Regions from separate parts of the Terrabacter sp. 01T434 genome, predicted to be linked through region 2. Evidence: predicted binding sites of a transcription regulator. Region 2 holds the regulator's gene; the other holds the start of a gene.
The links. Region 2 encodes LexA, which represses DNA repair genes until DNA is damaged. Its sites were predicted from a motif close to TCGAACANNTGTTCGA; they were not measured.
Positions count from the first base shown of each region.

Region 1: AC1DIW_RS04915 (alpha-ketoglutarate-dependent dioxygenase AlkB) is a predicted target of LexA. The motif match lies at 2,346-2,361, and genes of this name have one in related genera.

Region 1 is NZ_JBFTPP010000001.1:1,041,309-1,048,781, forward strand. Features, by position in the region: gene AC1DIW_RS04905 (glycoside-pentoside-hexuronide (GPH):cation symporter) at 1-732, shown strand, start outside; gene AC1DIW_RS04910 (maleylpyruvate isomerase family mycothiol-dependent enzyme) at 840-1,658, opposite strand; gene AC1DIW_RS04915 (alpha-ketoglutarate-dependent dioxygenase AlkB) at 1,673-2,323, opposite strand; gene recO (DNA repair protein RecO) at 2,447-3,175, shown strand; gene AC1DIW_RS04925 (isoprenyl transferase) at 3,232-4,005, shown strand; gene AC1DIW_RS04930 (Fur family transcriptional regulator) at 4,052-4,471, opposite strand; gene AC1DIW_RS04935 (metal ABC transporter permease) at 4,468-5,514, opposite strand; gene AC1DIW_RS04940 (metal ABC transporter ATP-binding protein) at 5,511-6,356, opposite strand; gene AC1DIW_RS04945 (metal ABC transporter substrate-binding protein) at 6,353-7,318, opposite strand; gene AC1DIW_RS04950 (DUF6703 family protein) at 7,381-7,473, opposite strand, start outside.
Region 2 is NZ_JBFTPP010000006.1:9,269-16,741, reverse strand. Features, by position in the region: partial or broken gene AC1DIW_RS13920 (acetyl-CoA acetyltransferase) at 1-19, opposite strand, end outside; gene AC1DIW_RS13915 (AMP-binding protein) at 138-1,691, shown strand; gene AC1DIW_RS13910 (Sir2 family NAD-dependent protein deacetylase) at 1,696-2,649, shown strand; gene AC1DIW_RS13905 (hypothetical protein) at 2,711-3,607, opposite strand; gene lexA (transcriptional repressor LexA) at 3,620-4,345, opposite strand; gene AC1DIW_RS13895 (LysM peptidoglycan-binding domain-containing protein) at 4,574-4,996, shown strand; gene AC1DIW_RS13890 (hypothetical protein) at 5,259-5,561, shown strand; gene AC1DIW_RS13885 (alpha/beta hydrolase) at 5,558-7,330, shown strand; gene AC1DIW_RS13880 (hypothetical protein) at 7,327-7,473, shown strand, end outside.

The DNA.
Region 1 (7,473 bases), on a different contig from region 2:
AACAAGCCGCTCGGCTACCTGTGCGCCTCGAGCTTCTTCTACCTCATCGGTCTCTTCGCCGTGGGCGGCGCCTCGGCCTACTACGCCCAGTACGTCATGGGTGACATCAAGTGGCTCGGCCCGATCACCCTGGTCAACAGCGGCATCTCCATCGTCGCCGCGCCCTTCATCCCCAAGCTCGTCGACCGCTTCGGCAAGAAGGCGCTCTTCCAGTGGTGCGGTGTCTTCACCGTGGTGGGTGGCCTCTCGCTCTTCTTCACGCCGGCCGGTGCCGCCGCTCCCGCACTGATCTTCTTGGGCATCAAGGGAATCGGTGCCGCCCTCATCAACACCGTGATGTTCGGCCTCGAGGCAGACACGGTCGAGTACGGCGAGTGGAAGTCCGGCACGCGCTCCGAGGGTGCGACCTACGCCGTCTTCTCCTTCACCCGCAAGATCACCCAGTCGATCGGCGGCGCGGTGGGTGCTGCGGCCCTGGCCTTCGGTGGATACCTCTCCGCCACGGCTGCGGTGCCCAACCCGGTCCAGCCGGACTCCGCGATCGGTGCGATCCGCTTCACCATCGGCCTGCTGCCCGCCATCGTCGCGCTCATCGCCATGGCGATCTTCTGGAAATACCCGCTCACCGACGAGCGGTTCCGCGAGGTGCGCAACGAGACGGAGTACCGCAAGCGTCAGCAGGGCCACCTGATCGCCCCCGACGGACACGTCATCGAGGTCCCGAAGGGCTGACGGCGACGAGGGACGCGAACGGCGCTGGGTGCATCGTCAGGGGGATGCACCCAGCGCCGTCGCACGTGTCAGCGCCAGGGCGTCGGTGGGTCGCTGTGTCGCAGGTGTCAGTCGATGGCGTCGGAGAGCACGGCGTCGACGGACGCCAAGGCCGCTGCGTCGCCGTCACGGACGATCTCGCCCTCGGTCGGGCGGTTCCACAGCCAGCAGTCGATGTCGGCAGCGGACCCGCTGATCTCGGCGGTCGCGGCGGGGTCGGGTCCGTCGCTGACGAGGAAGCGCTGCACGTCGATCTCCCGGCCGTTCCAGGTGCCGGTGATCCGCACGGGGGTCACCGTCCACGAGTGCATGGCATCGACGGTGGCGATCGTCACCGGGGCCGAGACGGGGACGTGCGTGAGGTCCGGGTCGGGCTCGTGACCCCGCATGACGCGTAGCGCCTCGTCGATGCCGTCGGCGGCCAGGCGACAGTCGAGGGGCGTGCGATCATCGGCGGTGAGCTCGGCGTCGACCCGGTGGATCATCGCCTCGTGCGCCTGGCGACGGCGGATGTAGCCAGCGCTCTGGTCGTCGTCGTACCACATCCACAGCGGCGTCTCGGGCGGCAGGTCGCTCAGCACCCGGTGCAGTCGCTCGCTCGAGCGGTCGAAGAAGGCGAGCAGTCCCGCTCGGTCGCTCGGCCGCTCCTCGCGCGTCGCGTTCATCGCGTCGAGGTCGGCCGGGTCGGTGAGTCCGCGCTCGGCGATCTCGCCCCAGAACCACTGCACCTCGCCGAGGTGCCAGAGCAGGTCGTCGGCGTCCCAGTCGGGACACGTGGGCACGCTCGCGCCGACGGGTGCGGTCGCCAGGACCTCCCGGAAGCGCGCCGAGTCGGCCGCGAGGTGGTCGAGGAAGGGTAGGGGGCCACCTGAGCGGCTGGTCGGCATGGAAAGGTCTCCTGTCAGCGGACGCCGGCTACACGGAACTGCACGGAGATGCGCGGTCCCATCGGCTCGGACGTCTTCGGGACCGCATGGTCCCACGTCCGCTGGCACGAACCGCCCATCACGACGAGGTCACCATGCCCGAGGGGGTAGCGCAAGCTCTTTGTCGTCGAGCCGGGGATGGCGCCGCCGTCCCGTGGTCGCAGGGCCAGCGTGCGGGCGGACCCCAGCGAGAGGATCGCGATCATCGTGTCGCTGTCGCGAGAGCGTCCGATGCGGTCGCCGTGCCAGGCCACGCTGTCACGGCCGTCGCGGTAGAGACACAGGCCCGCGGTGACGAACGGCTCGCCGAGCTCGGGCGCGTAGTGGCGGCTCAGCGCCTCGCGCGCCTCGACGAGCATCGGATGGGGGAGGGGCTCGTCGGCGCCGTAGAACTTCGTCAGCCGGGGGACGTCGACGACGGAGTCGTACATCTGGCGCCGCTCGGCGTGCCAGGGCACGTCGCGCAGCAGGGCCGTGAAGAGCTCGTCACCGGCAGCGAGCCAGCCCGGTCGGACATCGACCCACGCGCCATGACCCAGGTGGTGGCGGGTCAGCCCCGTGCCGACGTCGCGCAGGGTCATCGCGTCGGTGAGGTCGAGGAGCGAACCCTGGAGAGAGAGGTCCATGGCCCCACGATAACCCATGGAGTCGAACGGGTGTTCGACTGACGCGGTCGACTCTCGACGGACCGGCGCGCGCACCGGCGCGTGCGGTGCTGCCGCCGCTCCGCCGAGGGGGAGAATAGGCCCATGCCCCTCTACCGTGACGAGGCGATCGTCCTGCGCACCCACAAGCTGGGCGAGGCCGACCGCATCATCACGATGCTGACCCGCACCCGCGGACGGGTGCGTGCGGTGGCCAAGGGGGTACGGCGCACGAAGTCGCGCTTCGGTTCGCGGCTCGAGCCCGGCATGGTCATCGACGTGCAGTGCTACGAGGGCCGCAACCTCGACACCGTGACCCAGGTGGAGACGCTCGCGCCCTACGGTGACGCCATCGCCCGCGACTACACGGCCTACACGTGCGCGACCTCGATGCTCGAGACCGCACTCCAGCTCACCGAGGAGCACGAGCCGCAGACCCAGCAGTACCTCCTGCTGGCCGGCGCGCTGCGTTCGCTGGCCGAGCGGGCCCACGACCCCGGACTCGTGCTCGACGCGTACCTCCTGCGCTCGCTCGCCGTCGCCGGGTGGGCGCCGAGCTTCGTCGACTGCGCGAAGTGCGGCGCGCCGGGTCCGCACCGGGCGTTCAACGTGCAGGCCGGCGGCGCGGTGTGTTCCGTATGCCGTCCGCCCGGCTCGAGCGCCCCCGCCCCCGAGACCTTCGAGCTGCTCGCGTCACTGCTGACCGGTGACTGGGGTGTCGCCGATGCGAGCGACGACCGGCACCGACGCCAGGGCAACGGCATGGTCTCCGCGTTCCTCCAGTGGCACATCGAACGAGGACTGCGCTCGCTGCGCCTCGTGGAGCGTGCCTGAGTCGCACCAGACAGCCTGAGCCGCAAGCGAACCCGATCCCGATCGACCGGAGACCCATGTACGCCAAGCCTTTCCCTCATCCGTCCGGTGCAACGCCGCCGACCATCCGGGCCGACCTCCTGCCGAAGCACGTCGCGATCGTCATGGACGGCAATGGTCGCTGGGCCAACGCGCGGGGCCTGCCGCGGACCAAGGGGCACGAGGCGGGGGAGGCGTCGTTGCTCGACGTCGTGGCCGGCGCGATCGACGTCGGCGTGACGCACCTGTCGGCCTACGCCTTCTCGACGGAGAACTGGCGACGGTCGCCCGAGGAGGTCCGCTTCCTCATGGGCTTCAACCGCGACGTCATCCGCCGACGCCGCGACCAGCTCCACGAGTGGGGCGTCCGGATGCGCTGGGTCGGCCGGGCGCCACGACTGTGGCGGTCGGTCATCAAGGAGCTGGAGATCGCGCAGGAGCTGACGCAGCACAACACCGGTCTGACCCTCTACTTCTGCGTCAACTACGGAGGCCGCGCCGAGATCGCCGACGCCGTGCAGCGAATCGCCCACGACGTCAAGGCTGGTCGCCTCCGTCCGGGGTCGGTCGACGAGAAGACGATCAAGCGCTACCTCGACGAGCCGACGATGCCCGACGTCGACCTCTTCGTGCGCAGCTCGGGTGAGCAGCGCACGAGCAACTTCCTCCTCTGGCAGTCTGCCTACGCGGAGATGGTCTTCCAGAACCAGCTCTGGCCGGACTACGACCGCCGCGACCTGTGGGCGGCCATCGAGGAGTACGTCGCGCGCGATCGCCGGTACGGCGGAGCCGTCGACACCCCCACCACGTAGACGACGCGTGGCACTGGGCACTCGACGGGAGAGCCAGGTCGAGTGCTCACGTGCCCACGGCGCTGCAGTCGGCGCACGTGCCGAAGATCTCCAGCGTGTGCGTCACTCCGGTGAAGCCGTGGTCGGTCGCGACCTTGTCGGCCCACTTCTCGACGGCCGGGCCCTCCACCTCGACGGTGCGCCCGCACGCCCGGCACACGAGGTGGTGGTGGTGGTGCGTCGAGCAGGCCCGGTACACGGCCTCCCCGTCATCGGTGCGCAGCACGTCGACCGTGCCGGCCTCGACCATCGACTGCAGTGTGCGGTAGACGGTGGCCAGGCCGACGCCTGCCCCGGCCTCCCGGAGCCGGGCGTGCACGGTCTGTGCCGAGGTGAAGTCGTCGGACCTCTCGAGCAGGTCGGCGACGGCGACCTGTTGCCGCGTGGGCTTCCTCGAGGCCGCAGGGGATTCGCTGCCGGTCGTCATGGTTTCGATCCTGTCGTCGGGCCGGGCCTCGTGCCTGCGGGTTCAGCTCTCGCGTCCCCGGGTGCCGGGTGGTCGTGGTGCACGCCGTGCTCGTCGTAGTGCCCCTCGTGGGCGGCGTGCAGATGCCCGTCGTGGACGTAGTCGACATGGTCCCCGTGGGTGACGGCCGGGTGGCCGCACTCCACCCCGTGCTCGTGCGCGTGGGTCTCGGCGACCTCGTGGCGCCGGCTGCCCGTCCGGGCGACGACGCTCGTGACGACGGCCGTCACGACGAAGAGCCCCACGGCGAGCAGCACGATGGTGCCGCCCGAGGGGGTGTCGAGGGGATAGGAGAGGGCGACCCCGCCGACGGAGGAGACGAGACCGAAGGCGATGGCCCACCGCAGCCCACTGCTGAACGACCGCGCGAAGAGCTGGCTGGCGGCGTTGGGCACGATCATGAGTGCACTGATGAGCAGCAGGCCGACCACACGCATCGCGACCACGACGGTGGTGGCGGTGAGGACGGCGAGCACGATGTTGAGCGGCAGCACCGGGATGCCGACCGCGCGGGCGTACTCCTCGTCGTTCGCGACGGCGAAGAGACGCGGGCGCAGGGCCCAGGTCGTCGCGGCGATGAGCACGGCGAGCCCGGCGAAGACGTAGAGGTCGCTGCGCTGCGTCGTGAGGATGGAGCCGAAGAGGTACTTCATCAGGTTGGCGGGCGTGCCGTCGGGCGACTTGCTGATGATGACGACGCCGGCCGCGATGCCGCCGTAGAAGATGACCGCGAGAGCCACGTCACCGTTCGTGCGCCCCCGGGTGCGGAGCAGCTCGATGACGACGGCGGCGACGACGGCAGCGACGAGGGCAGTGAGCACGGGCGCCGCGCCCGTGACGAGGCCGATGGCGACACCGGCCAGGGCCACGTGTCCCATCCCGTCACCGATGAGGGAGAGCCGTCGTTGGACGAGGAAGATCCCGACCATCGGGGCGACGGTGCCGACGAGCAGTGCGGCTATCAGGGCCCGCTGCATGAAGTCGACGGTGAGCAGGTCGATCACGGTCGGCCTCCGTCCGGGTGGGTGACGTCGAGGGGGCCCGGGCCCAGGGACGGGCGGTGGCCGTCGAGCTCGAGGTCGTGGTGGTGGCTGTCGTGGTCGTGGTGGACGCGATCGCGCGCGTGGGCGTACTCCTGTGGTGTCCCGTCGAAACGGATGCGTCCGCCGTCGATGACGACGATGCGCGTCAGCAGACGTTCGAGGGCACCGAGCTCGTGCGTGACGATCACCATCGTGACGTCGCGCTCGACGAGCCGTGCGAGGACGTCGGCCAGGACGTGCTGGTTGGCGGCGTCGACGCCCGCGGTGGGCTCGTCCATGATGAGCACGTCCGGTTGCCCTGCGAGGGCTCGGGCGATGAGCACGCGGCGCTGCTGGCCGCCCGAGAGGGTGCTGACCTCGGTGGCGGCCCGGTCGGCGAGGCCGACGACCTCGAGCGAGCGGGCGACGATCTGCCGGTCGGTGGCGTGCAACCGACCGAGCCAGCCGATGCGCGACAGCCGCCCGGTCGACACGATCTCCTCGGCCGTGGCCCTGACGGAGGCCGAGAGCGTATGCCGTTGGGGCACGTAGCCGAGGCGGGCGCGGTCGTGGAACTCGTTGCTGTCCACCCCGAAGAGGGTGACGGTGCCCGCCACCCGCTCGTTGAGGCCGAGCACGCCCTTCATCAGGGTGGACTTGCCCGAGCCGTTCGGCCCGACGATCGCCACGATCTCGCCGCTGTGGATCGTGAGGTCGACGTCGGTCAGGACGGCACGGTCGCCGTAGCCGAAGGCCGCGCCGCGCAGGGTCACGACGGCATCGGCGTCGTCCGGCTCGATGGGCACCAGCCGCGCGGCTCTCATGAGCAGCCCTGTCCGTCGCGCAGCGCCACCAGGTTGCTGCGCATGACCTCGAAGTAGTCCCGGCCGACCGATGCGGACGTGATGCCCTCGATGGGGTCGAGCGTCGCGACCTTCGCTCCCGTCGACCCGGCCACGGTCTGGGCAAAGTGTGGCTCCACGAGAGTCTCCTGGTAGATCGTCGTCACGCCGCTGGACGACACGAGGTCGGCGACGGCCTTTAGGGCGGATGCGCTCGGCTCGGCCTCGGGAGAGACGCCGGTGATGCCGTGCTGCTGGAAGCCGTAGCGGGCGGCCAGGTAGCCGAACGCCGCGTGGCTGGTGACGAGCTGCTTGGTCCGGCACTGTTCGAGCCCGCGCCGCATCTCGTCGTCGAGCTCGGACAGCTTCTCGACGAAGACTGCGGTGTTCTTCGTGTAGGTCGCTGCGTGCTGGGGATCGTCCTTCACCAGGCGCGCACTGATGGCCTCGGCCACGGCGGCATACCGCGAGGGGTCGAGCCAGAAGTGGGGGTCGCTGCCCGAGTGACCATGGTCGTCGTGCTGCGGGTCGGTCTCGCCTGCGTGCCCGGACTCCTCGGCGAGGGTGAGAGTCAGCTTGGCCGCGTCGGCGACGTCGAGGACCTTGGCCGGGTCGACGAGCCCTACGGCCTCGTCGACGGCCGGCTGGAACCCGTCGGCGTAGACGACGAGTCGCGCCTTGGTCATGCCGCCGATGTCCTGCGGCGAGAGCTCGAGGTCGTGCGGCTCGGCGCCTGGCTTGGTGAGGACCGAGACCGGGACAGCACCGCCGGTGATCTGCTGCGTCGCGAACTGGATCGGGTAGAACGAGGTGACGACCACGTCCTCTGCCGCCGAGGTGCCGCCGTTCGCGCCGGACCCGCAGGCAGCAGCCGCAAGGACGAGCGTCGTCGCCGCGGCCAGGGCAGGAAGGAGCCTGCGCAGGGGCGGCGGAACGGGGGGCATGCGCTCATCCTCACCCAAAGTGAGAATGATTGTCAAAACCGTTCTCGTCCGGAGACGAGGGGTCAGCCCGCGGGGACGATCCGAACGACGGCGACGGCGACCGCGAGCACGAGCACGGCGATGCGCATGAGGCGCTCGGGCAGGGTGAGCCGTTG
Region 2 (7,473 bases):
AGGCGTCGCGCAGGCTCATGCGGCTCACGCTAGCTCGCGTGCCGAAACCTCCCGTGGGTCGGGCGGCCACTTCGCCGCTCCGCCAGTGTCGTCCCGCCACACGGGGATCCCCGCGTGGGAGTGCTTGTCTGGCAGTCATGTTCGACGATGACGTGACTCGCTGGGCGCTCCCGCTCGTGCTCGAGCAGCGAGCCGACGAGCTGGGTGGTCGCGAGCTGGTCCACGTCATCGGGCAGGGCTCGCTGTCGTATGCCGCAGCCGCACGTGACGCGCGTCGGGTGGCGTCCCGACTCGCGTCCGTCGGGGTGGGCCGCGGAGACGCGGTGGTGGTACTGCTCCCCAGCGGCCTCGACTTCGTCCGGGTGTGGCTGGGCCTCGGCCGGCTCGGTGCTGTCATCGTGCCTGTCAACACCGCCCTTGAGGGTGCGTTCCTCGCCCATCAGCTGGACGACTGCGGCGCCCGGTTCGTCGTCGCTGACGCCGCCGGCACCCGTGCCGTCCGCGACGCGCTCGGGTCCGCCGCAGGCCTGGAGGTCATCGACCTCACCGGATGGCAGTCGGCGCCTGAATGGGAGGGGCCGTTGCCGCGGGCTGCCGACACCGCCTGCGTCATGTACACCTCGGGCACCACCGGCCCGTCGAAGGGCGTCGTCATGCCGCACGCCCACTGCGTCCTCTTCGGTGTGGGCAGCATCGAGGGGCTGGGCCTGACGGGCGAGGACCGCTACTACGTCACGATGCCGCTCTTCCACGCCAACGGGCTCCTCATGCAGCTCGGGGCGACGATCCTGGCCGGGGCCAGCGCGGTCCTGCGCCCCCGGTTCAGCGCGAGCTCCTGGACGCGGGACGTGCGCGAGCACCGCTGCACGGTGTCCAACCTCCTCGGCTCGATGTCCGAGTTCGTCATCGCCCAGCCGCCCCGCGCCGACGACCGGGAGCTCGGCCTCCGCGTCGTGTGCCCCGTGCCGAACCCTCCCGCGCACGAAGCCGCCTGGCGGGAGCGTTTCGGCGTGCCCGAGGTCGTGACGGCATACGGCATGACGGAGGTCAACATCCCGCTCTACGGCCGCTTGGGGCAGTCGCGGCCCGGCACGGCCGGTCTCGTCCTCGACCGCTGGTTCGAGGTGGAGGTGCGCGACTCGGACACCGACTTGCCGGTACCGCGAGGAACCGTCGGGGAGATCATGGTCCGCCCGCGGGTGCCGTTCGGCTTCATGGCCGGCTACCACGGGCTGCCCGAGGCGACGGTCGCGGCGTGGCGCAGCTTCTGGTTCCACACCGGAGACTCCGGGGTCATGGACGCCGAGGGCTGGGTGAGCTTCGTCGACCGGACCAAGGACTGCATCCGTCGCCGCGGCGAGAACATCTCGTCCTTCGAGGTCGAGAGCGCGGTCGCGGCACTCGAGGGCGTCGCCGAGGTGGCCGCCTACGCCGTGCCGTCGGTCCCTGCCGGCACCGAGGACGAGGTGATGCTGGCCGTCGTCCCCGCCCCGGGCGTGAGCCTCGACTGCGATGAGCTCGTCCAGCGCGTCGACTCCGTCCTGCCGCGCTTCGCGCGTCCGCGCTACGTCGAGCTCGTCGACGAGCTGCCGCGAACTCCCACGGCCAAGGTGCGCAAGGCGGAGCTTCGCCGACGTGCCGTCACACCCTCGACATGGGACCGGGAGGCGGCGGCAGCCGACGTAGGCTGACCGGGTGCATCAGCTGAACGGCATACCTCCGCAACCGACGCTCACCGCGGCGACGACGCGGCTCTCGACCTCGCGCACGTTGCCGCTCGAGACGCACGACCTCGGCACGTTCGACGACCTCGTGGACCTGGTCAGTGGTGGTGGGGTGGTCGTGCTCAGCGGTGCCGGCCTCTCGACGGAGTCCGGCATCCCCGACTACCGGGGACCGGACGGGACCCGCCGCGTCGAGCCGATGACGTACGGCGAGTTCGCGGGATCGCCCGAGGCGCGACGACGCTACTGGGCCCGCAGCTACATCGGCTGGCAGCGCTTCAACGCGGCCGAGCCCAACGAGGGCCACCGCGTCGTCACCGACCTGCAGGCGGCCGGGTACGTCGGGCCGATCATCACGCAGAACGTCGATGGCCTGCACCAGGCGTCCGGAGCGACCGACGTCATCGAGCTGCACGGCTCCCTCGACCGTGCCGTCTGCCTCACCTGCGGTGAGTACACCTCGCGAATCGGCCTGCACCAGAGGATGACCGAGGCGAACCCCGGCTTCATGGAGCGCTTCGCCGAGGCTGCACGCACGGTGGGTTCGCAGTGGGGGGAGCAGGTGCGGCCCGACGGTGACATCGTGCTCGCCGACGCGCTCGTCGACTCGTTCCACGCGCCGCGCTGCCTGGTCTGCGGCAACGACACCGTCAAGCCCGACGTCGTCTTCTTCGGTGAGTCGGTGCCCAAGGCCCTTGTCGAGCAGTGCTTCTCGATGGTCGAGGGCGCCGGCGCGGTGCTCGTGCTCGGGTCGTCGCTGTCCGTGATGAGCGGGTACCGCTTCGTGCGTCGCGCGCACCAGCGCGGCGTGCCGGTCGCGATCGTCACGCGCTCGGCCACGCGGGGCGACGCGCAGGCGACGCTGCGGCTGCACGCCCCGCTCGGCCCGACCCTGGAGGACCTCCGCTGCTCCCTGACCTTCTGAGCTTCCGAACGCCTGAGCATCGTCGGCATCGGATGGCGGCGAATCGCCCACGACCAGAAGGCTACTCGGCCACGGACCTCACCGGTCGCGCTTCTGTGCCGTCGCGCAGGTCCCACAGCTCCTTGGTCTGCACACCCCAGTAGGTGCAGAAGAGCACGATGATGATGGCCTCGGAGATGAGGACGAGGTGGTCGAGTCCACTCCAGGTCAGGGCCGTCAGCACCGTCACCGCGAGGGCGACGGCCAGGGCGACCGCGATCGCGATGTAGATCCGCTTGTAGGTGGCACCCTGGTGGGAGGCGACGGACTGGTGGCGCTCCTCCGCGCGCAGCGCGCTGAGCACCATGACAGCGATGACTCCCGCCACCATGGTGCCTGCGGCGATGCCGTGGCTCAACGCGATGAACCGGTCGCGCAGCAGAAGGAAGAGCGTGAGCTCGCCGAGCAGGACCGCACCGCAGACGACGGTGATGACGACCGAGCGCGCGGTGGGGAGCTCACTGGGATCGCGGGTCGTGGCGCCGCGCTTCAGCCAGGCGGCGACGACCGCGGCGCTGACCGCCACGACGACGAGCGACCAGATGTTGTTGCGCACGGCGGCAGCGATCTCCACCGGGGTCTGGGTGTAGGCGTTCGGTCCGCACCGTGCGTCGGGCACGGTCGGCACCATGGCCACGACGAAGGCCATGAGGCCCGAGAAGTTCAGGAGCACGTCCTCCTCGGGGGAGTGACCCTTGTAGGCGATGAGGCTGACGCCGAGGGCGCACAACGAGCCGACGAAGACCGAGCGCGCGGGCGTGTAGTAGTAGGCGCTGATCGACCCGAGCCAGCACGAGTGGTCCGTCTCCCACCACCACTGGTAGCCGACCGAGAGCAGCAGCATGAGCAGCAGGGCGATCATCGCCCCGCGCAGGTACCGGTAGGTGAGGACAACGTCCCGAGTGCGTGACGGTGTCATCGGACCGCGGGCTCAGATGCGACGCAGGACGGCCGTGACCTTGCCGAGGATCGTGGCGTGGTCGCCGTCGATGGGGGAGAAGTCGGGGTTGTGCGGCATCAGCCACACGTGGCCGTCCTTGCGCTTGAACGTCTTGACCGTCGCCTCGTTGTCGAGCATGGCCGCCACGACGTCACCGTTGTCGGCGTGCTGCTGCTGGCGCACGACGACCCAGTCCCCGTGGCAGATGGCGGCGTCGACCATCGAGTCACCGTTGACCTTGAGCAGGAAGAGGTCGCCCTCGCCGACGAGCTGCTTGGGGAGCGGGAAGACGTCCTCCACGACCTCCTCGGCCGTGATCGGCACGCCGGCTGCGATCTGCCCGAGCACGGGGACGTAGGAGGCCTCCGGGCGGGCGTCGCCCGAGTCGGTGTCGGTGTCGTACTGGTCGCCCCGCGCACGCTGCGGCGTCGCGTCGCCCCCGCGGTAGCCCAGCTCCTCGGCCTTGGCGTCGGGGGAGACGACCTCGAGCGCGCGCGGCCGGTTGGGGTCACGCCGCAGGTAGCCCTTGGCGACGAGGGCGTTGAGCTGGTGGGAGACGCTGGAGGGGCTGGCCAGGCCGACCGCGTCGCCGATCTCGCGCATGCTCGGGGGGTAGCCGCGGCGGTCGACGGAGTTGCGGATGACCTCGAGCACCCGTCGCTGGCGGACGGTGAGGCCGTCGCCGGTCTCGCGATCGGGAAGCTCGGTGACGCCCATGGTGTCCCTTTCGTCAGCTCGTCAGACCGCGGTGTGACGCTCGGCGCGGGGCCAGTGTCAGTGGTGGCTGGTGAGGTTTCTGGTGTGAGCAGAGACTACGAGGTTCGAACACAGTTGCCAAACACCTGTTCGAGGCGTGTCTCGACTTCATCGAACATACGTGCTAGAACTCGTACAGACGTTCTATCGAACATGTGTTCGCCAGATCCGAAGCAAGGGGAGGTCACCATGAGCGCCATCGTCCTCGAGGCCGTTCGTTCGCCGCACACCGAGGAGCCTGCGCGGTCGCTGCCGACCGGTCGGCCCCGTCTCGTCCTGGTGCCCACCGGCCGGGACGCCACCCGGGCCGCCCGCGCGGCGCGCCTCACGCGGCCACCCGTGCGCCTGACGCGGTTCGGTCGGCTCGTCGTGACCCTGTTCGTCGCGACGGTCGTCGCCGTTCTCGGGGTGGGTCTGGCCGGCCAGCTCGCGTCGGCCACCGGCGAGCCGCGCACCGTCACGGTCCAGTCGGGCCAGACGCTGTCGGGTGTCGCCGCCCGTGAGCTGCCCGGGGTGTCGACGGCGGACGCGGTGGTCGAGCTCCAAGTCGCCAACGGACTCAGCTCCACGGCGCTCCATGCCGGTCAGCAGCTCGTCATCCCGGGACGTTGACCTCGGCCAGCCCATCCGGGCTCTGGTCGATCGCGTATGCCGCGTCCGTGCTTGCGCTTCGACCATCCCACCTGATCCGCCGCGTTGGCTCCACCTTCAGCGGCTGGCGGTAGCGGCGCTTCGACCCCGTCGTTCCCGCCACGGACGCCGCACCCCAGACCAGGGGTGCGGCGTTCTGCTGTCGTCCCGGGGCCTGTGGATGACGCACGAGCGCCGCGCCGCGTGCGGCCTAGCGTTGCCGTCCTGGGGAGAGGAGCAGGGCATGCGCTACGAGGTGGACACGGCCGCACTGCGCGACGACGTCAGCACGATCGACGAGGTCCTGGTGCGGGTTCAACGACTCGGGATCGCGGACGAGCTGACGCCGGTGGCCGCGGCCCTTCCGGGCAGCCGGACCGGCTCAGCGTTGCGTGACGTCGCCGCGGCGTGGACGGCTCGGTTGGCCGGGACGCGCTGGGAGCTGAAGGAGCTGGGGCGATCCCTGGCAGCGGCAGCCGACACCTACGACGCGGTCGAGCGTGCAGCGCGGCAGAGCGTCGAAGGATCGTTCGGCGGCCTCCGGTGACCGTTGCCGGTGGGTCGCTGACGCTGTCGGTGCGCGACATCCGCGCGAGCCGTCCGCAGTCCCTCGTTGCCGTCAGCAGGGGCCTCGAGGACCGTCGGCGACGGGTGGTGGTGCTGGCCGAGCTGGTGCTCTGGCGTCGAGCAGCCGCCCCACGATGGTCGGGTGCCGCATCATCGGCCGCCGCAGACCGGTACGCCGTCGTCATTACCGGGCTGGGTCGGCTGGCGGCGAGCATCGCCGTGGCTGGTCAGGCTGTGGGACACGCGGCTGGCCGCCTGGAGGCGGCCATCGACCTGGTTCGTCGGGCCGACCGGCGCGCGGTCGACGAGGGCGCGTGGATCGATGACGACGGGCGTCTCTTCCTCCCGGTCCGGGCCTCACTCGGTCATCCCGCCCTGGAGGCACACCGTGCCCGCCTCGACGAGCTGCTGCGTGCCGAGGTGCATGCGTGCCTGGCCCAGGCGCGCCGGGCGGCTGCCGAGACCGACGACGAGCTGCTTCGCGCACTGCTGTCATCGGCCCGAGGCGCGACGTCGGCAGTCGGTGCCGGTGTCGGTGCCTCGGTGCTCGGGTCACTGGCACCGCCACCGACCGCATCGGCGGCCGGGGGTGTCAGCGCCCAGGTGTTCGCCTCTGCAGCCTGGTGGCGCTCGATGACCGACGAGGAGCGTCGCAGGGCGATCCGTGACCACCCGGAGTGGGTGGGGCCGCGTGACGGTGTGCCTGCCACGGCACGCCACGAAGCCAACCTCGTGCTGCTCGCGCGAGCGGAGGAGGTGGCGTGGACCAAGGCCCGTGAGGCACGACGTTCGGGATGGGTCGGCAACGCCGCAGAGCGCACCCGCGCCGATGAGCACGTCGCCGCGCTCCAGGCGGTCCGCGACGTGCTCGCACGTCGTGACGGTGGCGAGCGGCTGCTCCTGCTCATCGACCCGAGGGGGCTCGACGTCAAGGCGGTGGTGGCGCTCGGGGACGTCGACCGGGCCGAGCATGTCGTGACCTTCGTGGGTGGACTGTCCACGATGGTCGGCACGGACCTGCGCCGCTACGACGACATCTTCGTGCGCATGCGCTCCGAAGCCCGATCGGTCGCGGCCGGGCAGGACGTCGCCATCGTGACCTGGATGGGCTACGACGCCCCACAAGTGCACGAGATCGTCAGTTCCATCGACCGGAACGTGCTGAACGCCAAGCTCGCCCGCGACAATGCCGGAGCCCTCGCCGACTTCGCGACCGGCATCGAGGCGGCGCGTGACCGGCCCGCCCACCAGACCGTGTGGGCCCACTCCTACGGGGCCACGCTCGCGGGCTTCGCGTCCCTGCGCACGAGCGCCGTGGACGACGTGGCCGTCTTCGGCGCGCCCGGGCTGCCGTTCTCCGACGTGTCGCGAAGCGCGCTCAAGCCCGGTTCCCTCAACGTCCTGGGAGCGGTCGGCGACGACGTCTTCAACTACGGGTGGATGGTGCACGGCACACCGGCCGCCGAGGTGGCCGGCGCGACCCGGCTGTCGACCTTCGCGCTGAAGAGGGCCGGGTCCGGCTGCAACCACTGGCTGCACTCCAGGTCGGAGTTCGTCGACGTGGGGCGCACCTCAGCCGGACACTCCGACTACCTGCGTGCCGGCACGGACAGCGAGCGCAACCTCGTGGTCATCGCCGCCGGCCGGCCTGACCTCCGGGTCCTCCAGGGCGCTGACGAGCGTGCCTGCACGACGACGGGCCCGAGTCTCGGGACCAACCCGCTGAGCTGGCCCAGGCTGGTCCCTTGAGCGCCGACGCCGACGTGAGCCCCGACGTGAGCCCCGAGGTGAGCCCCGAGGTGAGCCCCGACGTGGACCCCGACGTGGACCCCGACGTCGACCGGATGGCCGTGGCTGCGCGCCGCGACCGCCTCGTCGTCACCGCGTGTGTC